Phragmitibacter flavus: one gene and its partner. The protein of the gene in region 1 interacts with the protein of each later gene in a pairwise test. Links are inferred from orthologs where the notes say so. Each region holds a gene or a part of one and is shown on either strand. Other genes may lie near its edges.

The links.
Region 2: the proteins of leuS (region 1) and ligA interact in binary tests that used the Escherichia coli proteins (3 or more experiments, as listed by UniProt). The link is inferred for Phragmitibacter flavus from one-to-one orthologs.

Annotation. Positions count from the first base shown.
Region 1 is NZ_VAUV01000005.1:337,041-352,967, reverse strand. Bases 228-3,437 are described here. They hold leuS (leucine--tRNA ligase), read right to left. Parts: upstream 3,122-3,437; coding sequence 428-3,121; downstream 228-427. Other genes in these bases: FEM03_RS08295 (aspartate aminotransferase family protein), read right to left, coding at 3,289-3,437; FEM03_RS08305 (glycosyltransferase), read right to left, coding at 228-349. In the rest of the region: more of FEM03_RS08305, read right to left, coding at 1-227; more of FEM03_RS08295, read right to left, coding at 3,438-4,560; FEM03_RS08290 (bifunctional aldolase/short-chain dehydrogenase), read right to left, coding at 4,720-6,693; FEM03_RS08285 (hypothetical protein), read right to left, coding at 6,808-8,319; FEM03_RS08280 (ATP-binding cassette domain-containing protein), read left to right, coding at 8,513-10,375; FEM03_RS24360 (hypothetical protein), read right to left, coding at 10,495-10,668; FEM03_RS08275 (DUF2199 domain-containing protein), read right to left, coding at 10,749-11,330; lepA (translation elongation factor 4), read left to right, coding at 11,507-13,306; FEM03_RS08265 (hypothetical protein), read left to right, coding at 13,554-14,975; FEM03_RS08260 (metal ABC transporter substrate-binding protein), read left to right, coding at 15,062-15,927.
Region 2 is NZ_VAUV01000013.1:144,362-160,048, reverse strand. Bases 8,764-11,733 are described here. They hold ligA (NAD-dependent DNA ligase LigA), read right to left. Parts: upstream 11,261-11,733; coding sequence 9,266-11,260; downstream 8,764-9,265. Other genes in these bases: FEM03_RS17710 (VanZ family protein), read right to left, coding at 11,300-11,695; blaOXA (class D beta-lactamase), read left to right, coding at 8,764-9,087. Outside these bases: FEM03_RS17770 (hypothetical protein), read right to left, coding at 368-811; FEM03_RS17765 (enolase C-terminal domain-like protein), read right to left, coding at 880-2,205; FEM03_RS17760 (NAD(P)-dependent oxidoreductase), read right to left, coding at 2,253-3,125; FEM03_RS17755 (PIN domain-containing protein), read right to left, coding at 3,163-3,561; FEM03_RS17750 (hypothetical protein), read right to left, coding at 3,549-3,791; FEM03_RS17745 (GntP family permease), read right to left, coding at 3,856-5,295; FEM03_RS17740 (HpcH/HpaI aldolase family protein), read right to left, coding at 5,308-6,084; FEM03_RS17735 (LysR family transcriptional regulator), read right to left, coding at 6,187-7,080; FEM03_RS17730 (pyridoxamine 5'-phosphate oxidase family protein), read left to right, coding at 7,188-7,799; more of blaOXA, read left to right, coding at 8,296-8,763; FEM03_RS24520 (hypothetical protein), read left to right, coding at 11,907-12,077; FEM03_RS17705 (SpoIIE family protein phosphatase), read right to left, coding at 12,191-13,951; FEM03_RS17700 (YkvA family protein), read left to right, coding at 14,066-14,473; FEM03_RS17695 (DUF1592 domain-containing protein), read left to right, coding at 14,610-15,687. UniProt on the Escherichia coli protein: DNA ligase that catalyzes the formation of phosphodiester linkages between 5'-phosphoryl and 3'-hydroxyl groups in double-stranded DNA using NAD as a coenzyme and as the energy source for the reaction.

The DNA of each region.
Region 1 (15,927 bases):
CTCCATCCTGATGCCAATGCGGCAGCACGTGCCTGTGCTTGACGATTGTCTCCTCCACATTCAAGAAGCCCAAGGCCGATGATTCATCGGCCCTCCCAGTCCCAATCGGACCACCGACGTCACGTCGGTCATCATTCATCTCATCCGTCGGACCACCGACGTTCCGTCGGTCTCCCCCCCCCCAATCCACCACCCTCATCTCACACCCCTCCACCATCGCCCCCTCATTCGCACAGACCACGACCACCTCATGCCCATGCTTCAACAACACCTTCGCCTGCTGCCCTAAAACTCTCTCAACCCCTCCAATCACTGGAGGAGCCGAATAATGAACCAAAGCCACGCGCATCCAAGACACAAACCAGAAGTCGCCTTCAAAGCAACCCCCATCTCTGATCTTCCAGCTCCGATCCCCGCCGAAGGCAGCTCAGTTCGCCACAATATTCAACAACTTGCCCGGCACCACGATCACCTTCCGCACCGTCAGTCCCACGACAAACTCCTGCACCTTCTCAATCGCCATCGCTTCACGCTCCAGCGCCGCCTGATCATAATCCTTCGGCACCACCAAACGCCCACGCAGCTTGCCGTTCACCTGCACCACAATTTCCACCTCATCAACGACCAACGCCGCTTCATCAAAATTCGGCCAGGTTTGATGCGCCAGCAATCCGTCTTTCGCATACTCTGGAAACGCCGCGCCAATCCGCTCCGCCAGTTCTTCCGTCAAATGTGGCGCAAACGGATTCAACACCTGCAGCAACGTCATCACCGCCGAAACCGGCCGCACCTCCACCTGCGTCAACGCATTGGTCAACACCATCATCTGACTGATCGCCGTGTTGAAACCCAAACGCTCAATGTCATCACCGACCTTCTTGATCGTCTCATGCACCACCTTGTTCACCTTCTTGTCCACCGCCACGTCCTGCAACTGAGGAGAAAGCGTCCACACCCCTTCCTGATTGGTCTCCATCACCAGACGCCAAACCCGTGCCAGGAAACGATACACGCCTTCCACCCCCTTCATCGACCAGGGCTTCACCTGCTCCAGCGGACCCATGAACATCTCATACAAACGCAACGCATCCGCGCCATACTCTTCAATGACGTCATCCGGGTTCACCACATTCCCGCGCGACTTCGACATCTTCTGACTGTCCTCCCCCAAAATCAGTCCCTGATTCACCAACCGCTGAAACGGTTCCGGCGTGCACACATGACCCAGATCAAACAACACCTTGTGCCAGAAGCGCGCATACAACAAATGCAGCACCGCATGCTCCGTTCCGCCCACATAAAGATCCACCCCACCCGGCTTCCCGGCTGAGCCCATCCAATATTCATCCGCCTCTTTCGAAATGAACCGCTCCGCATTGTTCGGATCGCAATACCGCAAGTAATACCAGCACGACCCCGCCCACTGCGGCATCGTGTTCAACTCGCGCTTCGCCGTCTCCGAATGCCGCACCCAATCCGTCGCCTTGCTCAACGGCGGCTCCGGCGTCCCCGACGGTTTAAAATCCTCCAAATCCGGAGGCAACACCGGCAGCTCCGACTCCGGCACCGCCCGATGTTTCCCATCTTCCCAAACAATCGGAAACGGCTCGCCCCAATACCGCTGACGACTGAACAACCAGTCCCGCAGTTTGAAATTGACCTTCCCTTTGCCCAAACCCTTCTCCTCCAACCAGTCAATCATATTGCGCTTCGCATCCTGCGTCGACAAGCCATCCAAAAACCCGGAATTAATAGCAAATCCCTCTCCGGCGAAGGCTTTGGCCTTGTGTATCCCGACCAAATCATCAACTCCCTTGGCCTCTGGTATCTTAACCATTTTATGAATCACAGATTCCCGATCCTGATCCATCGTTGTTTTCGCTTCGACCACGGATTCTTCGCCGTAATGTTGCGGAGGCATAACCACTTGCTTGATGGGCAATTCAAACTTCAACGCGAACTCATAATCCCTTTCATCATGACCCGGCACCGCCATGATCGCGCCCGTGCCATAAGTGCTCAAAACATAATCCGCAATCCACACCGGAATCTCCGCCCCGTTCACCGGATTCACCGCAAACCCGCCGGTAAAGACCCCCGACTTCTCTTTGGCAAGTTCCGTCCTCTCCAAATCCGACTTCCCAGCCACAACCTTACGATAAGCCTCTACCGCCTCCTTCTGTTCCGGCGTCACGATGACATCAACCAACGCATGCTCAGGCGCCAAAACCATGTAAGTCGCCCCAAACAACGTATCCGGCCTCGTCGTAAAAACCGTGATTCCGCGTTCCGAATTCCGCAATCCGAACTCCACCTCCGCCCCCTCACTGCGCCCAATCCAGTTCTTCTGCAACAACTTGATCCCCTCCGGCCAATCCAACCCCTCCAGCTCATCAATCAACCGCTGACCATAGTCCGTGATCCGCAACATCCACTGACGCAAAGGCCGACGCTCCACCGGAAACCCACCCACCTCGCTCTTGCCATCAATCACCTCTTCGTTCGACAACACCGTGCCCAATTCCGGACACCAGTTCACCGGCGCTTCACTCACAAAAGCCAGTCTCCGCGCATCCACCTCATCCCGCGACAATCCCTTTGCCTCCAACTCCGCAATCGGCCGCGCCTTCTGCGTCGCCCCATCAAAATACGAGTGATACAACTGCAAAAAGATCCACTGCGTCCACTTGAAATACCCCGGGTCTGTCGTGTTCACCTCGCGATCCCAGTCATAAGCAAAACCCAGCCGCTTCAACTGCCCGCGAAACCCATCAATATTTCGCTCCGTCGTCGTGCGCGGATGCTGACCCGTCTTGATCGCATACTGCTCCGCCGGTAACCCAAACGCGTCCCATCCCATCGGATGCAATACGTTAAACCCGGTCAACTTCTTATACCGACCCACAATATCTGTCGCCGTATATCCTTCAGGATGACCCACATGCAAACCCGCCCCACTCGGATACGGAAACATATCCAGCACAAAATACTTCGGTTTTGACGCATCAAAATCCGCATCCCCCGGACCCGCCGTGCGAAACGCCTTCTTCTCATCCCAAAGCGCCTGCCACTTCGGTTCAAACTCATCAAAAGGAAATTGTCGGCGGCGGTCGTTGCTCATAATGCGGTGGGAAAAAAGGGGCCGACAACAAACCCCCAACTTTCCCAATCCGCAACCCCAATCGCCTCACCCCCCTGTTTTGGACAGAGGTGACAAGCACCAACCCGCACGGTCGCATCAAACGTCCCATCGTGCTGACCATCGGCCGATATGCGAGCAGAGTTTCGCTACACCGCTGCCAGCACGCCTCTAAAGATCTCCAATCCCTCCGCTACCTCGGCTTCCGTCGTATTCAACGGAGCCAGCCAGCGAATCACTTTCGGACCGGCCGGAACCGACACCAACCCGGCATCAAGGCACTTCTGCGCGATCCACAAAGAGGCCAGTTGACCACTCGCCTTGAACTCCTCATTCGCTTCAATCCGTTGGACATTCAGCTGAAAGCCGATCATGAAACCGAACGCCCGCACTGCCGTCAACGCGGGCAAATTCCAACCACCTGCCGTCTCCGCAATCATCGCGCCCATCTTCTGCGCATGCTCCGGCAATTTGTCCCGCAGAATCACCTCCAAGGTTGCCAACGCCGTCACACAGGCCAATGGTGAACCCCCATAAGTGCTTCCATGACTGCCTGCACCCAAAATATCACTCAACGAAGTGCCCGCCGCGTCGCCAATTGAACGATCCCTCGCCCAGAACGCGCCCAACGCGTAACCGCTGCCAATTGACTTCGCAAAACTCACCCCATCCGGACGAATCTCATCGCCCGGCACGATGCAGCGCCAACCAGCCGTATGCCCGGCGCGACCAAGACCGCACTGGATCTCATCAAACAACAGCACCAGATCGTGCTCATCGCGCAAAGCCGCTGCCGCACGCAAAAACTCCGCCGTGGCCGGATTCACTCCGCTTTCGCCCTGCACCGGTTCCAGCAAAATCCCCACCGTGTTCTCATTCACCGCTGCTTTCAGCGCGGCCACATCATTGAACGGCAAATAAGTGAATCCCGGGACCAGCGGACCAAATCCCCCATGGATTTTCTCCTGCGCCGTCGCACTCATCGTCGCAAACGTCCGACCATGAAAGCTCCCGGTGAAGGTCAAAATCTCATACCTCGGCGAACCATCCGCCTTTGTTTTCAACACGCCGTAACGACGCGCCAGCTTGATCAATCCCTCATTCGCCTCCGCCCCGCTGTTGCCAAAAAAACACTTCCCAGGAATCTGCAAAATCTCCTCCACCAGCACCTTCGCCAGCTCGCCCTGCTGCGGAATTTGAAACCAGTTCGACACGTGGATCAGCTTCTCCACCTGCCCCTTGACCGCCGCCACCACTTCAGGGTGACAATGACCCAGCGGATTCACCGCCACGCCACCTGCAAAATCCAGATACTTTTTGCCATCACGATCCCACACATAGGCCCCCTGACCGCGCTCCGGCCAGAAATCATAACGGCGATAATTGGGAATCGTGTATTGGCTCGTCAGGTCGTCATTCATGGATCAATCAGTTCAGAATCAGAACCGACAAACTGCTCCAACCAAGGAAAAATCATAGCAGGAATTCACATCAATTTTGTGAATTCCACGCCCTCTCCCAGATGAACTTTGTGCCGGAAGCAATCCCGTTAATCCGAAACCAATCCGGTCAATCCTGTCTCAAATCACACGATCGTTGCCACCATCCACCGGAATCTGCGCGCCCGTCACCTTGGAGAACAACGGCGAAGCCATCGCCGACACCATGTTTCCGATGTCCTTGCTCTTGATCTCCACCTTCATGAGGTTCTTGGTCTTGTATTCGTCCACCGTCATGCCATAACGCTCCGCACTGCGCTGCAAAGCTTCCGGCGTCCAGAGCTTGGTATCAAACACCGCATCGGGATGCACAATGTTCACCCGCACCCGATCCGGAGCCAACTCCAACGCCGCCACCCGGCAAAGCTGCGTCAACGCCGCCTTGCTGCATGAATAAGCCGAAGCCCCAGGCCCCGGAGCCTTGAAGTTGCGGCTGCCCACAAAAATGATGCTCGCATCGATCCCCTGCTTCACATACGGAATCACCCGGTGCATCAACTTCTGATGACTGGTCAGGTTGATCAAAATCGTGCGATCCCAATCCCCCTGCTTCATCTGATCCAGATGCTCGTTCTTCGGGAAAATCCCCGCATTGCTCACGACAACATCGAGCCCGCCAAACTCACGGATCACAAACTCAATCGCCTCCTGCACCGGCTCATCTTCAGTAAGATTCACCACGATGCCGATGCCGCCGATCTTCTTCATGATCTCCGGGATGTCCTTGTCGATGTCCAGTCCGATCACCTGCGCTCCCTGCTCCGCCAGGCTCTCGGCAATCGCAAAACCAATCCCCGCCGCACAACCCGTTACCAAGGCCACCTTGCCCTGATGAACTTTGCGAGCCGGACCCTTGCGCAACTTGGCCTGTTCCAGTTCCCAATATTCAATCTCGAACAAATCCTTCTCAGGCAACGGCGTCCAACGACCCACCGCTTCCGCGAGTTGAATGGTCGCCGCCGTGTGCTCCGCGATGTCCGCCACGATCCCCGCATCCTTGACCGAATCGCCAAAACTCACGATCCCCTTGCCATTCCACAAAGCAAAACGCGGTGCCGCATCGAGCATCGTCTCAGCCTTGGCATTGCGTTTGAAATACGCCGCATATTCTTCCGCATAAGCCAGCACCGCCGCCTCTGCATCATCGCCCACCACCACCGGAGTCCGCTTGGTGCGAATGGTGTGATCCGGCGTCAACGTGCCCCTCGTTCCCACATCCGCAATGTCCGCACGACTCGCATAAGCCACCGCCTCGGGCGACGCGTTCAACTTCGCAATCTGGGCAAATCCACGCACTTTCGAAACCGTCTTGCGCAGTTTCGCCAAGCCCAGCAAATCCTCCGTCACCGCCACTTCACTCTTCGCGACCGCCTTGCTCTTCGCCGCCAGCCAGTCCTCCGCCTGCGTCACCAGCTCAATCATCAGCTCATAGCTTTTCTTCGCATCGTCATCGAACGAAAAAATCCCGTGCTGCAACAGCACCATGCCGACAATCCCTTCCGCTTTCAAATCGCGACCCTTGATCAAATCGTAAATCGTCTTCGCCAGAATAAATCCTGGCATCACATACGGAATCACCAGCACCCGGTCGCCATAAACTTCCTTCACACGCGCCTCGGCATCGGCATGACAGGTCAACGCCGCAATCGCATCTGCATGCGTATGATCCACAAATCGGAACGGCAGCACCCCATGCAAAATCGCCTCCACCGACGGCGTGGGAGCCGCAGGATCGGTCATCGCCACCCGTTGTTGGGTCACCATGTCGGTGTCCGACATCGTCGCCAGCTCCGCCATCTTGAACAGCGCATCCAGCTTCACGGGCGCAAACCCACCACGCTCAATCGTCGCCAAATCCCAGCCTGATCCTTTCACATAACAAAGCGACACCGGCTCACCAAAAAAGTCCTTCTCCTCGACCTTCACCGACGTATTCCCGCCGCCGTGCAGCACCAGTGCGGAATCACGCCCCAGCAGCCGTGAAGTGTAAACACGTTGACCGAGCAGATCGGTTCCAAACTCAGCGGCTTCTTGATCGTTCCAGAGACTTTGCATGATAATAAAAAGGAGCCCCCAAGGGTGATGAGGATCATCTTGGAAGCAAGCCCAAAATCATTCCACCTGCGAGAACCCCACTTCCGGTCACCACTCCACCGTTCCACCTCACTATCAAAACCCCGGAATCACCTTCTTCAATAAATCCGCTCCCGTCTCCACCGCTTTCCCCGCCGCCTTTCCCGCCCCCTCGATCACCCCAGCTCCTGTCTCAACCGTGCCCTTCGCCGCGTCCCCGGCCACTTCGCCGGTCCCTTTCAAAATGTCCACGCCGACTCCCGCCGCTCCCAACGGTGCATCCAGAATCAACGCCTTGCCCATCGCCGCCAGCAAGCGGTTGCTCAGATCTTCCTTCGGCGCTCCGATGGTTCCACTCAACTGCACCCGCGTCCAGACAAACCCCGGCTCAGATCCGCGTCTCTCCTCCGTAAACACCCTCGATTGCGAACCCGGAATCCACCGCAACGCGCCCGTTGTCACCCCCACATACAAATCGCCACGCAACTGCTGCCCCTCAACGTCAATATCGCCCTCCACCCTCACCAACCCCTTCGAGTGCAGCACCACATTGCGCATTTGAATCAACTCACCCCTGCGCGTCACCTCGGCCTTCGCTTCATCCAGCACCAGGCGCTTGAACTGCTCCGTGCGGGTAAAATCCGCCACCCGTTCCAACAACGGCAAATTCTGCACCAACCCTCCCGTCATCTCCACCTCGGTGTGAAACCGCTCCGCGTTCACGTCGTAATCTCCCGCCAACGTCCCGCTTACATGCTGCCGCATCCGATCACTCAAAAACGACCGCACCTCAAGGTCCCGATACGTCCCCTCGAACCTCCACTCGCCACCTTCGCCAAACGGCAACTCCCCGCGCGAGGTCACCTCCGCATCCCCAATCCATTTCCCCATCGAATCATGCAGCACCAACCCCGATTTGCCCACGTTCGCCGTCGCCGAATCAAACCGAAACGGCACCTCAGACGCCGGAATTCGCAACATCCCATTTCTTCCCCGCAACTGCCACTCCCCCTTGCCTCCCTCCACCGGCGTGCCGGTCAAATGCAGCCCCTCAATCGAAACCCCGCCCGCCTTCGCTGGACGCAAATCAAAATCCTCCGCCGTGATCGACCCAATCACCGTCCGGTTTGGCAGGAAACGCTTCAACCACTCCGGCACATTCGAAGACTCCACCGCCTGATCCAGCTCCAACGGCAACTCCCCCAACCGGTCGCCCTCACCACTCATCTGCAACACCGCCTTGTCCACCAGCACACTTTCCACCTCCACCACCCGCTGCCGCAATCGATCCAGACTCACCTGCGCCTCGACCCGATCCGCCTCCACCATACTCCAGCCCGTCCTCTTGATTGGCCTCATGCGCGCCGCCGACACATGCACAAACGGTCCCGTAATCGAAAGATCATCGATCTCCGCCCTCGAACGCGTCGCCTCCCCCAACTCGCGCGAAAGCATCACCCGAAACGCATCGCTCTGCACATAATTCGACACCCACACATACCCATAAATCCCCAACCCCGCCACCGCCAGCAGCAGCAATCCGACCAGCCCAAGCACCCAGCCTAGCCAGCTTCTTTTGTTCCTTTTTTTTGCCGCACGAGCACTCATAAAATTCTTTTGTTAATAAAGCACAAATTCCACCCGACACGCATCCTTCATTTTATTCAAATCGCCCCAGCCATCTCATCTGCGCCCGCCAAACATCATCCGATCACCCCGGGAATTTTCGCTCGCCAGCCCGCCCAACCCCGCCTTTAATCCCCCTTTCATCCCCAAACGCAACCGCCATCGACCCGCACGCATGCTAGAACTCCACAACATCTCGCTCAGCGTCCTCCGCGACGGGGAAAATCAGTCCCTCCTCGAAAACATCCACTTCAGCGTCCCCTCCGGCCACCTGCTCGCCATCGTTGGACCCTCCGGCTGCGGCAAAACCACCCTGATGAAAACCATCGCCGGCCTCAAGGAGGAAGACACCGGCGAAATCCTCTGGCAGGGTCGCAACCTTGCTGAAGACGGCGACCTTCACCCCTCCGAACTCGGCTATGTTCCGCAGTTCAGCATCGCCCACGAGCTCCTCACCATCGAAGAATGCGTCACCAGCGCCATCACCCTGCGCACCCGCCAGAACGACGACGAATCGGCGACCGCCCTGCTCGACCAAACCCTCAAAAGCACCGGCCTCACCGCCCTGCGCGACCGACAGGTCAAAATCCTCTCCGGCGGCCAGAAACGCCGACTCGGCCTCGCCCTTGAAATCGTCACCCAACCCACCCTGCTTCTCTGCGACGAAGTCACCAGCGGACTCGATCCCAAATCCGAACGTGAGATCACCCAGCTCCTTCACGACCTCGCCCGCGCCGACCGCAACCGCATCGTCATCAACGTTACCCACAACCTCGGCAACCTTTCCCTCTACGACACCGTCCTCGTGCTGCACGAAGGCCGCGTCATCTACCACGGTCCGCCCCGCGCTCTCGCCCATTATTTCAGCGTCGAACACGCCGAAGACATCTATCCCAAACTCGCCCGTCGCAGCGCCGAACGCTGGGCCGATTCCTGGGACCGCCATCGCGACGCCTACTACGCCACCTACGAACTTGCCCCTCCCGGCACTCTCGAGCCCATCGACAAACCAAAAATCGTCAGCGATCGCGAACCCGGCAAAATTTCCCTCCCCAAAGCCAAGGCTCCCAGCATTGAAGACGACGAAGATTCTCAATCTCCCCCTCCCGTCGAACCCCAGGAAACCAAACCCCACCACAAGCGCAAACACCACCGCCACGAAGTCGACGAAGCCCACGAACTCCCCGGCTTCCTCACCCAGACCATCGAACTCCTCACCCGTCGCTGGACTATCTTCTGGCGCGACCGCTCCCAGCTCTGGCTGCAGCTCGCCATGCTGCTCGGCTTTCCCCTCCTCGTCGTCATTTTCGGCTTCGAAGGCATCCCTCAAGTGCGCACCCTCTCCCAACGCGCCGACGCCAACTTCATCGTCGAGGCACAGGAGCGCAGCGCCCATCTGCAAAGCCAGCTCAATGCCGGAGGGCTCGTCTCCGGACTCATCCTCATGCAGATCGTGCTCGTCACCCTGATGGCCTCCAACAACGCCGCCCGCGAAATCGCCAGCGAGCGCGACATTCTTGAACGCGAACGCCTCGGCGGACTCAGCAGCTCCGCCTACATCACCAGCAAAGTCCTCTTCCTCGGCGGCTTCGTGGTCGCCCAAACCGTCTGGATGGGCCTCTTCGTTGAACTCCTCTGTCACGGCATCCCCGGCAGCCTTCTCATCAAACTCCTGCTCCTGCTCCTATCGAGTGCCGCTATGAGCGCCATCTGTCTCGGCATCTCCGCCCTCATGCGCACCCCCGAAAAAGCCACCATCCTCAGCATCTACCTCGTTGGATTTCAACTCCCCCTCAGCGGTGCCGTGCTCGCCCTGCCCAAATCCATCGAACCCCTCGCCCAACCCTTCATCGCCGCCTACTGGGGTTGGTCCGGCAGCTTGAGCACCATGAAAGCCACCGCCTTTTACGATGCCGTCAGACAAGTCACCACCACCACCCTTGCTCCCTGGAACATCGCCGCCTTCGTCCTCCTTTTGCACATCATCATCGGCCTCGCCCTCGCCTATATCGGCACCAAACGCACCCAGTGGGATTGAGCTAAAACCTAAGAGGGACTGCGAAGTTTCACTTCGCTTCGGAGCAAAAGCAAAAACGACACTTCACAAGCGCCGATCCCAGTTATTGGCACGCCTTTTCCACCGCATCGAGATATTTTTCACCGATTCCGCTCCCACTTCGCCGAAAAATATTCTCGAAGAGCCGCGCCCGTTAAAGGTGCCTCGACCACCACTGCCCTTCTCACGACTTCCGTAAACGACTCGCCTCCACGCTTCGCCAAAAGAAGCTTCTCACAGGCATCCATCTCCAGGGTGAACGTCTTGGTGGCCACACACCAAAAATCCACGAGAACACCCTCGCGTCAATTAGATGATCCAATGCATCCAACGCGATCACCCGTCTCACACCCACTCAATCCTTGTTCGGATCAGGATGCCGCCCGTCCATCGCGTGTAGAATCTCTCTTGATCGGTGATAGGTAATCCCTTGAATCTGATCCCGATAAAACGCGTGATCCGACGGCGTCAGGTAGAACTCCGGGCGTTCTGAAGACTTGCCCAACTGAATGGCCACTTCATGCCCTTCGAGTCCGCGATATCCAAAGTCCTCTACCGACAACCTGCCTGGAAACCGTGGCAACAATGATCCATCCACCGAATAGGCCCTCAAATAGCCATTAAAATCCTCCTTCGAAACTTCCGCCCACATTCCCCATGCAAAGGTATCGTCCAAATCCACGATGGATATCAACGCCATCCCGCGGATGAAATGCCGCTCACCATCAATCCTGCACAAATCATCACTCTCCTTGCAGCGAGACGCCCGCTCCTCCTCGGGAACGTCAAAATAAGCGCTTGGCCGATGAAAAGCCATGTCCATCGAACCAAATGCATGCACCCGTCCACATTCCTTGCATGAGAATCCATCGATCTTCTTGTTCTTGCGCGAACCCATAAACATCACCATCGCGACCCAACCCAAAAAAATCAACATTACCCGTGGCGTCCAGCGAATCATCCCGACGATCCCAACCAATTCCAAACCCCCTGTCAATCCTGGAATTCCGACTTTCCCCTTCCCACTTCCCCATTGCGTCCGCCCCATTCCCGGGTTAATTACGCTCCCCTCATTCCCAGATTTCCAGTTCAGTCCAGTCCGCTTTCTTTCCGATGTCCATCGAACTCACCCGCAACTTCTCCATCATCGCCCACATCGACCACGGCAAGACCACGCTTTCCGACCGCCTCATGGGAGCGACCAACACCGTTGCCCAACGCGATGAAAAAGCCCAGCTCCTCGATTCCATGGACCTCGAGCGCGAACGCGGCATCACCATCAAATCCCACCCCGTCACCATGAGCTACAAGGCCAAGGACGGCAAAACCTACAAACTCAACCTCCTCGACACCCCCGGCCACGTCGACTTCTCCTACGAAGTCTCCCGCTCCCTCGCTGCCTGCGAAGGTGCCCTGCTCCTCGTCGATGCCTCCCAGGGCGTCGAAGCCCAGACCGTCGCCAACCTCAACCTTGCCATGCAGCAAAATCTGTATGTCATCCCTGTCATCAACAAAGTCGACCTCCCCAGCGCCGACGTCGCCCGCTGCAAACGCCAGCTCGAAGACATCCTGCAACTCTCCGCCGACGAAGCCGTCCCTGCCTCCGCCAAAATGGGCATCGGCATCATCGACATCCTCGAATCCGTCGTCCGCCTCGTCCCCGCCCCCGTCTCTCTCGGCGAAGACTACCTCCGAGCCTCCGTCTTCGACTCCATCTTCGATGCCTACCGCGGCGTCGTCACCTATGTCCGCGTCTTCAGCGGCACCATCGTTCGCGGCCAAAAAATCCGCATGATGTCCACCGGACTCGACTACGAAGTCAAAGAAGTCGGCGTCTTCCGCCCCAAGATGTTCGCCATGGACAAACTCGAAGTTGGCGACGTCGGTTACCTCATCGCCAACGTGAAAACCACCGCCGACGTCAAAATCGGCGACACCGTCACCGAGATGCGCCGCCCCGCCCCCGAAGCCCTCCCCGGCTTCAAGGAAATCCACCCCCTCGTCTTCAGCGGCATCTATCCCATCAGCTCCGACGACTTCGAATCCCTGAAAATGGCCGTCGGCAAACTGCAAATCAACGACGCCGCCTTCACCTTCATGGCGGAAAGCTCCGCCGCCCTCGGCTTCGGCTTCCGCTGCGGCTTCCTCGGCCTCCTCCACATGGAGATCATCCAGGAACGTCTCCGTCGCGAGTTCAACATGGACGTCATCAGCACGTATCCGTCCGTCATTTACGAAGTCAAAAAGACCAACGGCGAAGAAATGATCGTCGACAACCCCAGCTTCCTCCCCTCCGTTCAGGTCATCGAAGAAATTCGTGAGCCCATGGTGAAAATCTTCCTCATGGTCCCCAACGAATACATCGGCGACATGATGCAGCTCGTCATGGACAAACGCGGTCAGGTCGAGCACACCGAGACCCTGGACGACAACCGCGTCATGCTGCAGTCGCTCATCCCCCTCAACGAGATCCTCGTCGACTTCAACGACAAGCTGAAGTCCATCACCCGCGGTTACGGCAGCATGGACTACGAACACGCCGGCTACCAGCCCGCCGACCTCGTCAAAATGGAAATGCTCATCGCCGGCGACCCCGTCGACGCCTTCGCCTGCATCGTCCACCGCAGCAAAGCCGAGGCCCGTGGCCGTGCCCTCGCCGCCAAGCTCAAAGAAGTCATCCCCCAGCAATTGTTTGTTGTCTCCATCCAGGCCGCCATCGGTGGCAAGATCATTGCCAGCGAACGCATCAGCGCCCTGAGAAAAGACGTCACCGCCAAATGTTACGGCGGCGACATCTCTCGTAAGCGCAAGCTGCTCGAGAAGCAGAAAGAAGGCAAAAAGCGCATGAAGAGCATCGGCAAAGTCAACATTCCCCAGGAAGCCTTCATTCAGGTTCTCAAAAGCGGCGACTAGAATTGCCCCTCTCGAAGGAGCACAGACTCCTATCCCCAACACGCGCTGGCTGACCAACTTCAGCCAGCGATCATGATGGTCGCCATGCCAAAAAGGCAGTCCATCACCGCGATCATTCCGTGGTCGTTTGAGGTTTCGTTCGAACCTCCATCAAATTTTATCGCAAATCATTTGCGCCAATTCGTTAACGCAACATATTTGCCACTGACATTGATAAGCGATTACAGAAATCCATTCTATCATTCGCTTGTCCACCTCCATTGCCACTCCCAACGGCCAACCAATGAAACTATCCAACCTTCCTTCACGCCTCATCGCCATCTCCGCGATGTCCATTTCGTTTGCTGCCGCCATCCAGTCCCAGGCAGGCACTCCCCTCGGAAAAGACGCAGCGCCAGTCCACTCATCCAGTTCATCCGTCAACTGGCTCACCGGCGAAGGCGTCAACATCGGCGGCATCATTTTCCCCCACGCCCATTTCCAGGCGGTTTACGGTCAAACCACCGCCGATGACCTTGAGCACTTTGGTGCCGGCCATCACGATCCCGTCAGCGACGGCTGGACCATCCAGGGATTCGAATTCGGTGCCTCCGCGCGCGTGAATGAATACTTCGAAGCGTTCGGCACCTACCACCTTTTCCAGGAAGCCGACACCCGCGATTGGGACGGCGAATTCGAAGAATGGTTCGCCAAGATCAAAAATCTCCCCGGCGGATTCGAACTGCGCGGCGGTCGTTTCTTCAATCGTTTCGGCCTGCACAACAGCACCCACCTGCACGGCTGGAATTACATCGACAACAACCTCGTCAACGGACGGTTCCTCGGCGACGACGCCCTCACCACCATCGGCGGCGAAATCAGCTGGAACCTTCCCACCCCCTGGACCTCCATCCTCAGCGTCAGCATCGGTGAAGCCCAGTCCCATGATGGTCACAGTCATGGACATGGACATGGACATGATCACGAAGAACACGGCGATCATGAAGAGCACGAACACCATTGGTTCGAAGGCGAAGACGCCTTGTTCAACGACACCGTCATCGTGGCCAACTGGACCAACCAATACGACTACAACGATTTCCACCAGTTCCGCTATGGTGCCAGTGGTGCCTGGGGCGACAACAAGATGAACGAACTCACCCAGATTTATGGCGTCCACTTCCAGTATGAATGGCGTCAAAACGGCTACGAAACCGGCGGACGTTATTTCCGCTGGCGCACCGAAGCCATGGTTCGTGGATTCGACTACTACGCCCGGCATGAAGACGAGCATGAAGAGGAACATGGCCACCACGATGATCATGATCACCATGACGATCACGACGATCATGACGAACACGGTGATGACCATGAACACGAAGAAGAAGAAGAGCATCACGCCCATGTTCATCGCGGCTCAGAAACCGAGTTCGGCATCTACTCCTCCCTCATTTATGGGCTCGACAACGGCCTTGAATTCGGACTTCGTGGTGAATATGTCAGCGGCGTCGCCAATACCTCCCTCGCCGAGCGTTTTCGCATCAGTCCCAACGTCACCTACTATCTCAACCCCGCCCGCACCGTCTATCTTCGCGGTCAATACAACTACGACCACAGCCCTGAATTCGACGACCAACATGGCGTCTGGCTTCAGATCGGGTTTAATTGGGGTGGCGGTGAAGTTCGTTAATACGTAACCCCTTAAATTGAGCGAATGGCATCCGGGCTTTTCTTAACCTGGATGCCTTCGCTCATTTCTTCCTCCTCCTGCATTCCATGAAATCCATCTTTACTCTTGCCGCCGCCATCCTGTCATTGGTCATCGGTTCCTCCGCACCTGCCCAATCGCAGCTCAAGGTCGCCAGCCTGCATCCCCTGCTCGGTGATCTTGCCCGTCAGGTCGGTGGTCAACAGGTTCAGGTAGTCGACCTCCTCAAACCAGGCGGAGACATCCATCACTTCGAACCCACCGCCCGCGAAGTCTCCGCCGCCAGCGGGATCCAGATGGTGCTCGCCTCCGGCAAGGGTCTTGAAAACTACCTCGGCAAACTGCGCGACTCCCTCGGCACCGGTGTCCAGATCATCGAAGTCGGAAAACCCATTCCCTCCATCAAAATCGATCCCAGCAACGACATGTTCCTCTGCTGCCCCGCGCACGCCGCCGGTGGCATCGACCCTCATTGGTGGCACAGTGCCGAGAACATGCGACGCGCCGCGCGCACCATCGCCGATGCCTTCAGCGCTGCTGATCCTGCCAACGCCACGACCTTCAAGGCCAACGCCGACACCGCCCAAAAACATTTCGCCGAACTCAAAAAGTGGGCCCAACAGGAACTTGCGGCCATTCCCCGATCCGATCGCAAGCTGGTCACCGCCCACGCCGCCTTCGGATACTTCTGCAAAGAATACGGTTTTAAAAGCGTCCCCATCCTTGGCCTTGCCCGTGAAGACGAGGCCTCTCCCAAATACATGACCGAAACCATCAATGTCATCCGCGACCACAAAATCCGCGCCCTCTTTCCTGAAGACCAGGCCAATCCGAAAGTTCTCGAAGAAATCGCCCGCGAAACCGGCGTCAAAATCGGCAAACCTCTCATCGCCGACGGCACCTCACCCGATGCCCACACCTTCGAAACCATGCT
Region 2 (15,687 bases), on another replicon or contig:
GAGGGGCAGTTTAATGAACGTCAGGCAAAGGCCATCCAGCGTGTTCTGAGGGAAGGTCCATCAGGATTCGAGGGTGGTCTCAGTGCTGAAAAATACATTCGAATCACCGGTGCGTCGCGTGCCACAGCTACCCGGGATTTGAATGATCTGGTTGAGAAGAATGCCCTTAAGCGCAGAGGAGAGCTTAAGGGCACGCGGTATCATCTTGATATCGGTGCCAGGGTCTGAAGGGGAGGTGTCGGCGGGTGATCAGTTTTTTGCGGGCTGCCAGATCCCGAGCCGCGTGTTTCGGGGGAACGGATCGTGCTGGGGTCATAGTGATAGCTTGGCTGTGCACTTGTCGGGAAGAATGGCGGCCTGATTGTGGCTAGTTTGTGGCTCTTTTCTTTAGATTGATGAGGTGTTCGGATTGAAGAAGTTTTCCGTCTGCATCCCGGGCTGCGTTGACGAATTCGATGAATACGAATTTCCACAAATGATCGAATTCGGATGGAACTTGAGTATCTAAAAAGCGTGCGCCTTGGGTTAGCAGTTGGGGATTGCGAGCGACTGCAAGACAATTGATGAAACTGATGAAGAATGACTCGGTGATCCGGTTGATTATCTGATCTTTTTCGGTGGGCTTTCGATCACTTTTCGACCAGTCATTTGACCACGCTTCGTATTCGCCCATGATCCCCTGGGCCGAAATGCTTATCGAATTTAACAGAGGGTTCTTTTCCCAATCATGCGCGGTGTCGACGGGGGATCCGCGGACTGCGCCAAGAAGCAGGAAAGATAAAAGGAAGGTATATTGCAGGGATGATTTCATGGCCGATGGTTTCTGCTGAATCTCCCTTGGAGCTCACCTGATTGAACCTTCGGCTCATATGCTGCTCTTCACCAGCGCACGTTTTGGAATTCCCAGTCGGGGACTTTTTTGCGCATTTCTACGAGGTCGTCGCGGTGGGTTAGTCCGCAGGTGAGGAAGTTTTGGTGGAGCTTCTCCAGGGCTTCGTGGTCGAGTTCGACGCCTAGGCCGGGTCCATCTGGGACGCGGACGGAGCCGTTTTCGAAGGGGAGGCGGCCGCCTTTGATGATCTCGTCGGACTGCCAGGGGTAGTGGGTGTCGAGGGCAGAAGTGAAGTTGGGAAGGGCGGCGCCGAGATGGACCATGGCGGCGAGGGAGATTCCTAGATGGCTGTTGGAATGCATGGAGAGATCGCGGCCGATTTCCTGGCATTTGGCGGCGAGTTTCATTGAGGCGGTGAGGCCGCCCCAGAAGTGGTGGTCGCTGAGGATGATGTCTTCGGAATGGTGCTCGACGCTGCCGGGGAGGCAGGCGAAGGAGGTGGTGCACATGTTGGTGGCGAGAGGAGTTTTGAGGGCGCGACGGACGGTGGCCATGTCTTTTTGGCCGCGCACGGGGTCTTCGAGGTATTCGAGGTAGGGTTCGAGTTCGCGACCATACTTGATTGCGGTTTCGACGGTCCAGACGCCGTTGGGGTCGATGCGCAGGGGGGTGTTGGGGAAGGCTTCGCGCAGGGCGATGATGGCATCGACTTCCAGACGGGGTTCGAAGCAGCCACCTTTGAGTTTGAGGGATTGGAAACCGAATTCGGCGACCATGGCGTGGGCCTGGGCAACGATGCCGGCGGGGTCGAGGGCGGCGGCCTGGCGGGCGGCGGGCCAGCCGGTGGCGGTCGGGTCGATGTTGAATTCGAGCGGGCCGCCGGCACCTTCGTATTTGTAGAAGAGGTAGGCGGCGAAGGGGACGAGGTCGCGTTTTTTGCCGCCGAGGAGGTCGACGATGGGTTGGTTGGTGATTTTGCCGATGATGTCGAGGCAGGCGACTTCGATGGCGCTGAAGATGTGGACGAGTTTACGCTGGTCCCAGGGGGTGGCGCCGCGGTTGGCGATGGATTCCTCGCCGAAGTGGCCCTGGATGGCGGCCATGATGTCGGGAAGATTGGAGGGATCTTTGCCGAGGATGAGCGGTCGGGTTTCTTCGAGGGATTGGTTGATGGCAACGGTGCCGGGGATTTCGCTGATGCCGGTGATGCCGTCATCGGTGATGAGTTCGATGACGGTGCGCAGGGCGTAGGGGGCGTGGAGGCCGGCGGCGTTGAGCAGCGGGGGGTCAACGATGGCGATGGGGGTGATGCGCATTTCGGCGATTTTCGGGCCGCTCGTGATGGGGGTGCGCAGGTTGAGGTGAAAGGACATATCGAAAGGCGAAAGGATAAAGGCTAAAGGCGAAAGGATGAAGCGGCTCAGGCGGGGGTGATCCCGGAGAGTTGTTCTAGGAGGAGGGCGAGGGCGCTGTGGTCGAGTTCGCCGTGACCGTCGGCGATGAGTTGTTCCATGCGGGCGGTGACCTGGGCGCTGCCGTCGAGGGGGACTTCAAATTGTTTGCCGGTGGCGAGGGCAATGTTCATGTCCTTGCGGTGGAGTTTGACCTTGAAGCCGGGTTTGAAGTTGCGGTCGATGATGCGCTGACCGTGGAGGTCGAGGATGCGGCTTTGGGCAAAACCGCCGAGGAGGACTTCGCGCATTTTGACGAGGTCGACGCCGGCTTTTTGGGCGAGCGTGAAAGCTTCGGCGACGGCCTGGATGGTCATGGCGACGATGATCTGGTTGCAGGTCTTGGTGGTTTGACCTGCGCCGGGGGCACCAATGTGGACGATGTTTTTGCCCATGGCGGCGAAGAGGGGCTGGGCGCGGGTGAAGGCGTCGGCACTGCCGCCGACCATGATGGAGAGGGCGGCGTTTTGGGCTCCGACCTGACCGCCGGAGACGGGGGCGTCGAGGGCTTCGACGGATTTGGCGGCGAATAGTTGGTGCAGGGCGATCGCGGTTGTGGGGGCGATGGTGGACATGTCGATGAACAGGGAGCCGGGGCGGATGGTGTCGATGATTTGCGCGGCGACGGCTTCGACTTCGGGGGAGTCGGGGAGCATGGTGATGATGATGTCAGAGGCGGCGGCGAGGGAGGCGGAGTCGGGATGGGACTGGGCTCCGGCGGCGGTGAGGGTGTTGGCGGCGGCGCTGGTGGCGAGGACGGCGACAGGGTGGCCGGCTTTGATTAGGTTGAGTGCCATGGGTTCGCCCATGATGCCGAGTCCGATGAATCCGATTTTTTCCATGTTATTGTGTGTGAGTAAAAGTCTTAAGTGAAGGGAATTAGCGGGTGAGGAAGATGAGACGCAAGGGGAAGATGTCTGCTAGGGGAGCATAGTCCTTGTCGAAGGTGACCAGTTCGGCGTCGTGATGGATGGCAATGGCGGTAATGAGGAGGTCGAGTGCGCCGATGTTGATGCGCTGGTCGCGGCATTGCTGGCCGAGGCGGGTGGCGTCACGCCAGATTCGAGGCGGCGTGGAGAGGAGGGGGAGAGTGGCGAACTGGGCGTTGATTTGCGGGCGCTCCTCAAGCGTGGCGTAGCGCAGGATTTCAAAAGCGATGGGCTCGCAGATCGCGGCCTGGGTGTCGAGGATCCAGGGTTGGATGCGAGATTTGAGCGATGGCGGCGTTTTGCGGCGGGTGAAGTCCACCCAAAGGGACGAGTCGATCAATCGCGCCATTGTTCAGCGAGAGTGGTGGAGTGTTGGCGGTCGGCAACTTGTGCGGCTTCGTAGCCTTCGAGTTCGGCAGACCACTCGCCCGAGACGAATTTGGCGGCGATCTCGGCGCGGCGTTGCATCGTGAGGGTATCAGCGAGCAGTTTGCGGATGGCGGGGCCTTTTTTGGTGATGCCGGTGAGGCGGGTAATCTCCTCCAGTTCGGTTTCAGGAATATCGATGGAGATTTTCATGATTTCAAAATAGCATTGTCTGATTTATTGGCAAGGAAAGTCTGATTTGTGGGCGGTTTAAGTCTTAGATGAGAGGGAACAGTTTTGCGCCGATCATGATGACGAGGAGGCCGGCGAGGCCCATGATGGTGAGGAGGGGGGAGAAGGTTTTTAAGACTTCGCTTTCGGTGAGGTTGCTCATTTTGCCAACGATCCAAAAGCCGCTGTCGTTCATCCAGGGGATGAGTTTGGAGCCGCAGGCAATGGAGAGGGCGAGGTAGAGGGGGTGGTAGTCGAGGTTGGCGTCGGTGGCGACACCGGCGAGGATGCCGGCGGCGGTGATCATGGCGACGGTGGCGGAGCCTTGGGCGGTGCGGACGATGGCGGTGATGAAGAAGGAGAGGGGGATGAGGGCCATTTGATAGCCGCTGGTCAGATCGGCGATGCGGGTGCTGATGCCGGTCTGCTGAAGCATGCCGCCGAAGGCTCCTCCTGCGGCGGTGATGAGGATGATGACGCCGGCACTCATGAGGGAGGCGCTGACGGGTTCAAGGATATTGGTGCTGCTGCCGGAGCCTCGGTTGCGGAAGGCGAGGATGAGGAGGGCGGCGAGGGCTCCGCTGGTCAGGGCGGTGTTTTTTTCGCCGAGGAAGCGGATGAGGGTGAGGAGTGGGTGGTTGGCGTCGGCGTAGTAGCTGTCGATGGTGGCGCTGGCGCTGATGAAAACGAGGGGGATGAGGACGGGGAGGAGGGCGAGCCAGAGGTTGGGGAGGCGCGACTCGTCCTGGGCGGCGAGGGCGTGGATTTTTTCGAGGGGGGCGTCAATGGAGTCGCGCAGGGGGATGGGCCAGCGGCGGTTGGCCCAGACGGCGTAACCGTAACCGGCGGCGATGGTGAAGAGGCCGACGATGGTGCCGCCGATCATCATCATGCCGATGGGGATTTTCATTTCACTGACGAGAAAGAGCGGGCCGGGGGTGGGGGGGACGAGGGAATTGGACATGGCGGCACCGCCGGTGATGGCCATGATGAGGAGGATGTAGTTTTTGCCGAGCCGGGCGGCCATGGCTTTGGCTAGGGGGACCATGAGGTAGAAGACGGTGTCGAAGAAGACGGGGATGCCGAGGAAGAAGCTGCCGCCGAAGAAGGCGGCGGGGGCGTTTTTGGGACCGGTGAGGCGGAGGAGGGAGCGGACGATTTTTTCGGCGGAGCCGCTGTCGAGCAGGCATTTGCCGATGATGGAGGCCATGGCAATGAGGATGCCGATGGTGCCGACGGTTTTGCCGAAGGCTTCGGCGATGCGTTCGCCGACATGGCGGTCGGCCATTTGAGCAGCGGCCTGGGCGGACATGCCGCGGTCGATCGCGAACTGTTCGATGGCCGCAGCGGGCGTCATCATGGCGACGGCGAACGCGCCAAGGAGGAGGGCGAGGAAGGGATGGAGGCGCAGCCAGATGATGCCGCCGACGACGAGGATGACGCCGCAGATGATGATGACGATGGGGTCGGCGAGGAAGGGAGGCATGGCGGCTTTGATTTACGATTGAGGCACGTCGCGAGCGGACTGGAGCTTGGCGGCCATGGTGCGGGCGCTGTCGGCGACGAAGGTGGCGTCGGCTCCGCAGGCGATCATGCGGATGCCGAGGTTGTGGTATTTTTGGTAGTCGTCGGGATTGAAGAAGAGGATGCCGGTGGCTTTGTTGGCGTTGTTGGCGGCTTTGACGATGGCGTGGACGGCTTCGAGAAATTTGGGGTGGTCGAACTGGCCGAAGATGCCGAGCTCCATGGTGAGGTCGGCGGGGCCGATGAAGAGGACGTCGACGCCGTCGAGGGCGGCGATTTCATCGAGGTGGCTGAGAGCTTCGATGGTTTCGATTTGGATGACGCCGAGGAGGTTTTCGCGGGCGTCGCGGTAGTAGTCGGCAAAGTCGCGTCCAAAGGCGGTGGCACGCACCATTTTGGCGACGCCGCGGGTGCCGTGGGGTGGGTAGTGCATGCCGCTGGCGACGGTTTGAGCTTCGGCGGCATTGTTGACCTTGGGGCACATGATCCCCTGGGCTCCCATGTCGAGGACACGGTGGATGCGCTGACTGGCGGCGCTTTCAACGCGGACGATGGGGGTGGTGGGGGTGTGCTGGAGGGCCTGGAGCTGGGCGGCGATGTCGGTTTCGCCACCGGCACCGTGTTCGAGGTCGATGAGCACCCAGTCGAAGCCGGCGAGGCCGACGATTTCGGCGGTGAGCGGGGAGCCGAGGTTAAGCCAGCAGCCGTTGACGGTTTCGCCGGCTTTGATGCGTTGTTTGAGATTTTTCATGACGGGATCGAAAGGGTGTTGGGCGGAGAGAGAGTGAGAGCCTATCGGGCAGGCGGGGGATGCCAAGGTTTTTTTATGATGGCAGTCGAGAGTTGGCGTCGATCATTTGTCTTTGGCGACGACTTGTTTGAGCGCCTCTAGCAAGGTTCTGGCAGCGGTGGAGGTGCGGCCACGTTGGGTGAGGACGATGAAGTCCCAGCGTGCCTGTTCATCGCTGATGGGCACGAACGTGACGCCCGGGTGTTGGAACTGAAGGAAGTAGTCGGGCAGCAGGGTGACGGCGGATTCGGACACGACTAGGGAGAGGACGTTGGTGATGCCATCGACGATGGCGGCGAAGCGGGGTTTGAATCCGGCGGTGCGGCAGAGGGAGGTGAGCCAGCGGTTGCGACCCGGCATGTGGTGTTCATCAATGCCGATGAAGTCGCGTCCTTTCAGGTCTTTGAGGGTGATCCTGGTTTTTGAGGCGAGGGGATCGCTGTCGGAAAGAGCGGCGCAGACCCGGAATGAGCCGAGTTTGGTGCTGTGAAATTCGCTGGCGGCGACACTGCCTTCCTGGCCGATGAGGGCGAGGTCGAGTTCACCAGCACGAAGTCCATCGATTTGTTCGCGTGGCGAGAGGTCGTGCAGCAAAAGTTTGACGTCGGGATGGGCTTTGCGCAATCGGGTGAGTGCCGGGGTGAGGATGCTTTGAGCGGCGGAGATGAGATATCCCACGCGCAGTTCCGATCGTTCGCCGCGGGCCTGACGGCGCAGGTTGGCGAGGTTGAGGTCATACGCTTCCATCAGGGGACGCATGGATTTCATCAGCGTGTGGCAAAGGTTGGTGGGTTTGACGCCACCGGTTTCACGTTCCAGCAAGCGGCCGCCGATTTGTTCCTCAAGCGCTTTCATCTGCCGACTGAGGGCGGGCTGGGACAGGCGCAGGCGAAGGGCGGCGCGATTGATGCTTCCTTCTTCGATCACAACCAGCAATGCGCGGATGAGGTCAATCATGAGGCGGGAGGTTATGTTGGTGGTGCATAACCGCAACAGGAAAGCAGCATTACCCGTGAGGTTGGTGAGGGGGCATGATGGGTTTGTAACTTATAACTAATTTTGCCATGGCTGATCGATACATGCATACGGTGCTGACGCCTGCGGTTCTGGAAGCGGAGCGTCATTATTATGGTCGCACTTATCCCGACTTTGAAGGGGCTCCAAAGGTCGATGCGCTGACCGCATCGGAGGTGGCGTTTATTGAAGATCGCGACTCCTTTTACATGGCAACCATCACGGAAAACGGCTGGCCTTATTTGCAACATCGCGGTGGACGGAAGGGGTTTTTGAAGGTTACCGGAGAGAATGAACTGATGTTTGCGGATCATGGGGGCAACCGGCAGATGATCAGCGTTGGCAGTCTTGCGGTGAATGATCGGGTGAGTTTGTTTCTGATGGATTATCCTGCGCGGGAACGGCTGAAGATTCTTGGTCATGCGAAGGTGTTGGATGCGCGTGAACATCCCGACTTGGTGGAGCGCATTGCTCCGCCGGGAGGTCATGCGGCGAAGGTTGAGCGGATCATGGTGATCGATGTTTTGTCTTATGACTGGAACTGTCCGAAGTTCATCACGCCGCGATTTACGCCTGCTGAGATTGAAACGGCCATCGTGCCATTGAAAAACCGCATTGCGGAACTGGAAGCTCAACTGAAAACCTATCAATCCGAATCATGAACCCGCGCCCACCACTCCCTCCTTTTACTGAAGAAACCGCCATTAAAAAAGTTCAAGCTGCGGAGGATGCCTGGAACAGTCGTGATCCGCAACGGGTCTCGCTTGCCTACACGGAGGATACGGAGTGGCGCAACCGATCCCACTTTCTTCGTGGTCGGGCTGAGGTGGTCGAGTTTCTGACGCGCAAATGGGAGAGGGAACAGGACTATCGTTTGAAGAAAACGCTGTGGGCTTTCACGGGGAATCGCATTGCGGTGCGATTTGAATATGAATGGCATGATGACAGCGACCAGTGGTGGCGCAGTCATGGCAATGAAACTGGGAGTTTGATGAGAATGGTTACATGGCGCGGAGGTTTGCGAGCATCAATGATCAGCCGATAGAAGAGAAAGATCGCAAGTTTCGTTGGGAGCGTGTCGCTTAGTTGGTGATGGATGATTGGCGATTCAAATTTTTTGATCGATCTTGGAGGCCGGGTGGGTGTAGAACCAATGGGATGAGAAATCCGTGGTGGAGCTTTGGTGTCTTTGTTTTTGTTTGCAGTTCAGGCTGGGCGGAGGATGCGCTGGTGGAGCGGGCGGAGTGGGGGCGTTTTTTTGAGGAAGCGAAAGCGGAGGGGACGGTGGTGGTGTTGGATGAACGGGGGGAAGGTGGAGGAGCGTCGGGAGTTTATGATGGGGAGAGGGCGAAGAAGCGGTTGACGCCGGCTTCAACGTTCAAGATTCCGCATACGTTGTTTGCGTTGGACGCGGGAGTGGTGCGGGATGAGTTTCAGGTCTTTGAATGGGATGGAGAGCAGAGGCCGATTGAAACCTGGAACCGGGATCAGGATTTGCGTTCGTCGATGCGGAATTCGGTGGTTTGGGTTTATGAGAAATTTGCGCGGGAGATTGGGGATGAGGCGGAGATAGAGTATTTGAAGAAGGTGGGTTATGGGAATGAGGAGGTGACGGGAATGAAGCCGTTTTGGGTGGAGGGGGATTTGGCGATTTCAGCGGTGGAGCAGGTGGCGTTTTTGAAGCGGCTTTATCGGAATGAGTTGCCGTTCAAGGTGGAGCATCAGCGGTTGGTGAAGGATGTGATGATTGTGGAGGCGGGGAGGGATTGGATCTTGCGGGCGAAGACAGGCTGGAGCGGGGAGATTGGGGGGGGGGTGGGATGGGTGGAGTGGCCAACGGGGCCGGGGTTTTTTGCGCTGAATATCGACACGCCGGGGCGGATGGAGGATTTGCCGAAGCGGGAGGGGATCACGCGGGCGGTGCTGCGTGAGGTGGGTGCGCTGCCTTGATGGGGGTGAGAGGGGGCGAAACCGACGGCACGTCGGTGGTCCGACTTGGGGAGCGGCGGGAGAGGGTGCGTTGGGCGGATTGTGACTTGGTGGTGGGTTGAGACCGACGGAACGTCGGTGGTCCGATTTTGGGTTTTTGCCGACGACACGTCGGCACTCCATGGTGGGGGACGAATCGTTAGCGGGGGGAGTTTAGGAGGTCGGTGAACTCGGGCTCGGTGAGGGTTTTGACGCCGAGTTTTTTGGCTTTGTCGAGTTTGCTGCCGGCTTCTTCTCCGGCGAGGAGATAGGTGGTTTTGGCGCTGACGCTGCCGCTGACTTTGCCGCCGTGACTGCGGATGATTTCGGCGATGGTTTCTCTCGGTTGACTGAGGGTGCCGGTGATGACCCAGGTGGTGCCGGCGAAGCGGTCGGAGGCTTGTTCGGTTTGGGGGTTGGTGAAGTTGAGACCGGAATCGCGCAGGCGGGTGATGAGTTGCTGATTGGCTTCGTCGTTGAACCAGGTGTGGATGCTCTGGGCGACGATGGTGCCGATGTCGCTGACTTTTAAGAGGTCTTCGATGGAGGTAGTCGAGAGTTTGTCGATGCTGTCGAAGTGATCGAGGAGGCTGCGGGCGCTGGAGGCTCCGACGTGGAGGATGCCGAGGCCGAAGAGCAGGCGCCAGGGAGGCTGGGTTTTGCTTTCGGCGATGCCTTTGATGAGGTTATCGATGCTTTTGGTGCCCTGCCGTTCCATGCGGGCAAGGGAGAGTTCGTTGAGGTCGTAGATGTCGGCAGGGGTGCGGATGAGGTTGAGGTCGACGAGTTGGGCGATGTTCTTTTCGCCGAGGCTGCGGATGTCCATGGCACCGCGTTGGGTGAAGTGTTCGAGCCGGCGTTTGACCTGTTCAGGGCAGTTGGGATTGGGGCAGCGGATGGCGACCTGGACGGGGTCTTTGACGGCGGGGGTGTTACAGACGGGGCAGGTGGTCGGGACAGGGACGGGGGTTTCGTTGCCGGTTCGCGCGGTGGTGTTGACGGAGATGACGGCGGGGATGATTTCGCCGGCTTTTTCGATGGTGACGAGGTCGCCGATGCGGATGTCTTTGCGCTGAATTTCCTCGTAGTTGTGAAGGGTGGCGTTGGAGACAGTTGAGCCGCTGAGCAGGACGGGGGTGAGGCGGGCGACGGGGGTGAGGGCACCGGTGCGACCGACCTGGATGTCGACGGCAAGGAGTCGGGTTTCGGCTTGTTCGGCCTGAAATTTGTAGGCAATGGCCCAGCGGGGCGCTTTGCTGGTGGCACCGAGTTCGCGTTGTTCCGCGAAGCTGTCGACCTTGATGACGGCACCATCGGTGTCGTAGGGGAGGGATTTGCGTTGGGCGTCGATGGCGTGGGTGGCTTCGAGGACTTGTTCGAAGGTGTCGCATGGCCAGAGGAGCGGGGAGCGGGGGAGTTTGGAGTGGTCGAGGAGTTGGTGGATCTCGCTTTGGGTGTTGAGCTGGGTGTCGCCGGGGTCGCCGAGGCCGTAGAAGAGCACGTGCAACGGGCGTTTGGCAACCTGGCGGGAGTCGAGTTGTTTGAGGGTGCCGGCGGTGGTGTTGCGGGGGTTGGCGTAGAGGGGTTCACCGGCCTCTTCGCGTTCCTGGTTGATCTTGTCGAAGACGGTGCGGGTCATGTAGACTTCGCCGCGGACTTCGAAGGTTTGGGGTCCATCAGCGGGAATGCGCAGGGGGAGGCCGCGGATGGTTTTCATGTTGGCGGTGATGTTGTCGCCCACAGTGCCATCACCGCGGGTGGCGGCGTAGTTGAGGAGACCATTTTCATAGCGCACGGCGACGGCGACCCCGTCGATTTTGGCTTCGACGAGGCAGCGAATGTGTTCGCGTCCGAGGGATTTTTGGAGGCGGTTGTAGAAGTCGCGCAGTTCGGCTTCGGAGTAGGTGTTGTCGAGGCTCATCATGCGCACGGGGTGCGTGATTTGCGTGAAACCCTGGAGCGGGGCACCGCCGACGCGCTGGGTGGGGGAGTCGGGGGTGAGCAGGTCGGGGTGGGCGAGTTCGAGATCCTGGAGTTCGCGGAGGAGGGTGTCGTATTGCTGGTCGGTGATCTCGGGCTGGGCCTGCTGGTAATAGAGCTGGTTGTGGTGCTCGATTTCGCGGCGGAGTTGAAGGATACGGTCAGCGGCGGACATGTTACAAAAGGATGAAGGATGAGGGATGAAGGCTGAAAATTATCGGCTGAGTTTTTTGATGAGGGGGAGGAGATAGGGGCTGACGAAACAGGCGACCACGCCTCCGAGGGTGTCGGCGATCCAGTCGCCGAGATCGTTGCCGCTGCGGTTGGGGGTGAAGGATTGACGGAATTCATCGAGGGCTCCGATGCTGGCGCAGAATAGGATGACGAATAGGGAGATTCGGGCGTGGGTAAAGTGGGGTCGCGAAAATCGTAGGGCGAGATAGAGACAGATGCCGCCGAGAGCGAAGTAGGTCAGGTGCATGACTTTGTCGCGATGCATGAATTCGGGGACGGGGGCCTCGAGTTGGGATTGGGAGGAGAGGTAGAGCAGGGCGGCATACCAGACGACGACGGCGAGGAACCAAGAGAGGGGACGGGAGAGGATGGACATGAGAGAGAGGGAGCCCGGGTGGGTGAAAGTTGGATGAAGTCGGTATGAATTGTTGGTGAATTGGTCGACGGCGATAAGACGCTAAGAGATTCGTCGCGAGCATGAATGTTGGTGAATCGTCTGGATTTGGCAATTGAACGTTTGACGTTGCACGATTGGATGGCGAAGGGAGAAGCGGAGTTGTTGCATCCCTTCTCCGTAAAAAACCCTTATGAAATTAAGCGCCCCCACCCAGAAGTTGTTTGTCGTGTCATTGATCCTAGCGGTGCTGGGACTGATCGGTCATTTTGAGTCGGTCAAATATCTGAGCCAATACAGCTTCTGGCTGGTCGTCGGAGCTTATGCGCTCTTGACGATTGGATGCATGTTCCGAAAGGCCTGATTCAAAATTACCCAAATCAATCGATCGTGGAGCGGTGGTGTTGAGGAGCTGCAAAATCTTTGGAGTTCCAGGGTTTCGGTGCAGGCTTTGCGGCTTCGACTTGAGGAAGTCGATCAGGTGAATTTGGCGCAGAGGAGGGTGAAGTCGTCGGGGAATTCGCTGCTGCCGCAGAGGGCGGCGGCGTGATGGTGGAGGAAGTCGCATTCGCCGCTGGTCATGTTGGCGGTGCCGGCGACGGTGCTCACAAAACTGGCGCTGGTGCCGGTGGTGCCGTCGGCGAGGGGGAACTCGAAAACGCCATCGGTGTAGAGGAAGAGTTTGGCTCCGGGATGGACTTTGGTTTTGGCGGACTGGAAGGTGATGTCGGCAAGAGCTCCGAGGACGGGTCCGTTGGTGGTGAGTTCTTTGACCTGGCCGCGATCAAGGAGGATGGCGGGTGGATGACCGCCGCTGGAGTAGTGAAGCTCCTTTTTGGTGGTGTTGTAGATGCCGCACCACAGGGTCCAGGTGAGTCCACCGTGTTTTTCCATGGGAAAGGTTTGGTTGAGGTGGGTGAGCCAGTCGGCGGGGTCGCGAAGCCAGGGTTCTTTGCGCTCGATGCTGAGGCGGAGGTGGTTGATGAGTGAGACGGCGAGGAGGGCGGCTCCGATGCCGTGACCGGCGACGTCGACGACAAAAAGATAGAGGTGGTCGTGATCGAGCCAGTCGTAACCGAAGACATCACCGCCGAGTCCGCCGCTGGGCTGGTATTGCCAGTGGAGGTGAACAGGTCCAGTGGTCACGGGGGCGGGAAGGAGTCGGGAAAGGTAGCGGGTGGCCTGGGCGAATTCGACTTTGAGGGAGTCTTCGTGGAGTTGGAGGCGTTCGAGGTCCTGGGCGCGGCGGGCGTTGTCGAGGGCGAGGGAGAAAAGGTGGAAGCTGAGGTGGGCGGTTTGTTCGTCGAAGTCAGTCCAGAGCGCGTGGGGCGGGCGGGTGAGTTGGATTTCGCCGCCGGGGTGGGTTTTGGAGAAATGGGGAGTGGCGTGTTGGTAGACGGTGCCGGCGATGGCGGCGGGGTGAAGGGATTGGTCGGATTGGAGAATGGAGAGGGCGACGTGGGTTTCAGGTAGCAGGTCGGCGGTGTATTGGGCGATGAGGGGGAGAATGACGGGCAGGTCGCCGGTGTGCAGGGCGGGGGAGGAGAGCAACGCGCTGAGCTGGTGGAGATGGGTGGTGTGAGCCTTGAGGCTGGTTTGAAGATGGAGGTTTTGCTGGTGTTCGTCGGTGATGTCGTGGAGGGCGAGGAGGAAGGTGTTGGTGGCGTTGTCGCGTCGGAGGAGGGTGCGGAGATGGAGTTCGCGGGGCGGCGGGGATTGGAGGTCGATGCTGGTGGTTTGTTGGTTTTGCAATTGGTCGAGGGCGAGGCGGAGTCGGATGATGCTTTGCGGATCGATGAAGCTGGCGAGGTTGCTGCCGATGGTGAGGGTGGTGCCGAGGAGGGTTTGGGCGCTGGGGTTGAGGAGCTGGATCTGGAGCAGCGGGTCGATGGTGAGCAGGGCGACCGGGTGATTGGTAAGGGTGTTGGGGGAGGATTCTTGAAAGGTTTGACGAAGGCGCAGGTGAAGGGTGTGGATGGTGAGGTCGTTGATGGCGGTGAGGGGCACCGATTCTTCGGGCGTGAGGAGTTTGCCGTTGAGCCGGGTGGCGTTGCGGACGTTGGGGAGGACGGTGAGGTGCCAGAGGTTTTGGACGAGATCGACGCGAAGATGATGGCGGGAGAGCACGTCGCAGGTTTTGAGGGCATCAAGGGCGACGGTGCCGAACCGGCCAATGATGTCGCCAGATTGAAGGGGCCAGGATTGGGCGTCGATTTCAAGATTTAGGCTGCTGGACATGGGAGATGCGACGGGAGGAGGACAGATGAAGTTTTTTTGCAACGTTCCTGAAGCTTGATCATCCAAGGTTGTTGCCATGCTTGCTGTTTGGCAATCGTAAGGAAAATTTAAGCCATGTCTGAAAAATCATCCCCTCCCGATCAGCGTCATGATGCCACGATTTCCACGGTGGTGGACAAGGAACGTGAAATTGAGAAGAAATTAACGGGTCAGAAGGCGCTAAAGGCATTGTTGGAGCATGGGATATTGCTGCTGCAGATGGTGAAGGATTATTTCCAAGGGAACTATCGTGAGGTGCCGTATTGGGCGATTGGAGCAGCGGCGCTGGCCTTGTTTTATGTGTTGAATCCGGTGGATGCGATTCCGGACATCGTGCCGGGACTGGGGTATCTGGATGATGCGACAGTGCTGGCGTTTTGTTTGAAGCTGGTAGAGACCGAGTTGAGCAAATATCGGGAATGGCAGGCAGCGCGGAAGGGCAAAGGGGTGGAGGAATCCAAGAAGCAGGGTGCAGATTCCTGATTTCGACCTATTTTGCGGAAAGCCGCAGGGGGGTGAAGCGCGTAGTCCTATAAGAGGACGTGGCGCATGGGTTGCTGCCGCGGCTTTTCTGAATTGAATCGAAATGAAATTGCGTCGCCTGGTTACTTTTGTTGTTGTGAGTTTGTCTTCCGTGGGGATGGCGATGGTGAAACCTGTGTTTGCGGCGGGAGAGCTGCGTGGTCACCAGACGTTTGAAAAGAGTGTGCTGCCGGTGTTGCAGACCTTTTGTTACGACTGCCATGGGGATGGGATGGACAAGGGCGATTTTGCGATGGACGGGCACAAGGATTATGCGGAGGCGCTGAGCGACAAGAAGATGTGGGATCATGTGCGGGAGATCATGAGCACGCATGTGATGCCTCCGGAGGACAAGGATCAGCCGACATTGGAGGAGCGGAAACTGGTGTTGAAGTGGATTGAAGACGAGGTGTTTTGGGTGGACCCCACGAAGCCTGATCCAGGGCATGTGACGTTGCGTCGAATGAATCGCACGGAATACAACAACACGGTGCGCGATGTGTTGAAGGTGAACTCACGTCCGGCGCGTAATTTTCCGCCGGATGACACGGGTTATGGTTATGACAACATTGGGTCGGTGTTGAGCCTTTCACCGATGTTGATGGAGAAGTATTTGCGGTCGGCGCGCGAGGTCGCTGCGGAGGCGGTGTGGGTGCGTCCGGCGGGGCGTTTTGAGGATGAGTTGAGCGGGGATGAGTTCAAGGTGAGCAGCGGCAGTGGTTCGGAGCGCTATGGGATGATGGCACTGTTTGGCAATGGCGAAATGGTGGGAACGACGGAGATCAAAGAGCCGGGTTTGTATCGGGTGACGTTGTTGCTTTCGTCGAACAAATCGGGGGATGAAAACGCGAAGTATGCGGTGCTGGTGGATGGGAAGGAAGTGTTCAATGGCGAGGTGGAGAAGGAGTTTGATGGCAAGGACATTGATGGCAGCCTGGAGCGGGTGGCGTTTGATTTGAACTTGGAGAAAGGCAAGCGCAGTCTGGCGGTGCGGTTTTTGAATGATCATTTTGATGACAACGCGCCGGACAAACATCGTCGTGATCGCAACCTGTTGCTGAGGTCGGCTCATGTGGAAGGGCCGATCAAAATGAAGGCGGTGGCGCAGTCGCCATTTCTGGAGTGGCTGATGCAGGGCAAGAAGATTAGTCCTGCGCAGCTGGAGATTCAGGGTG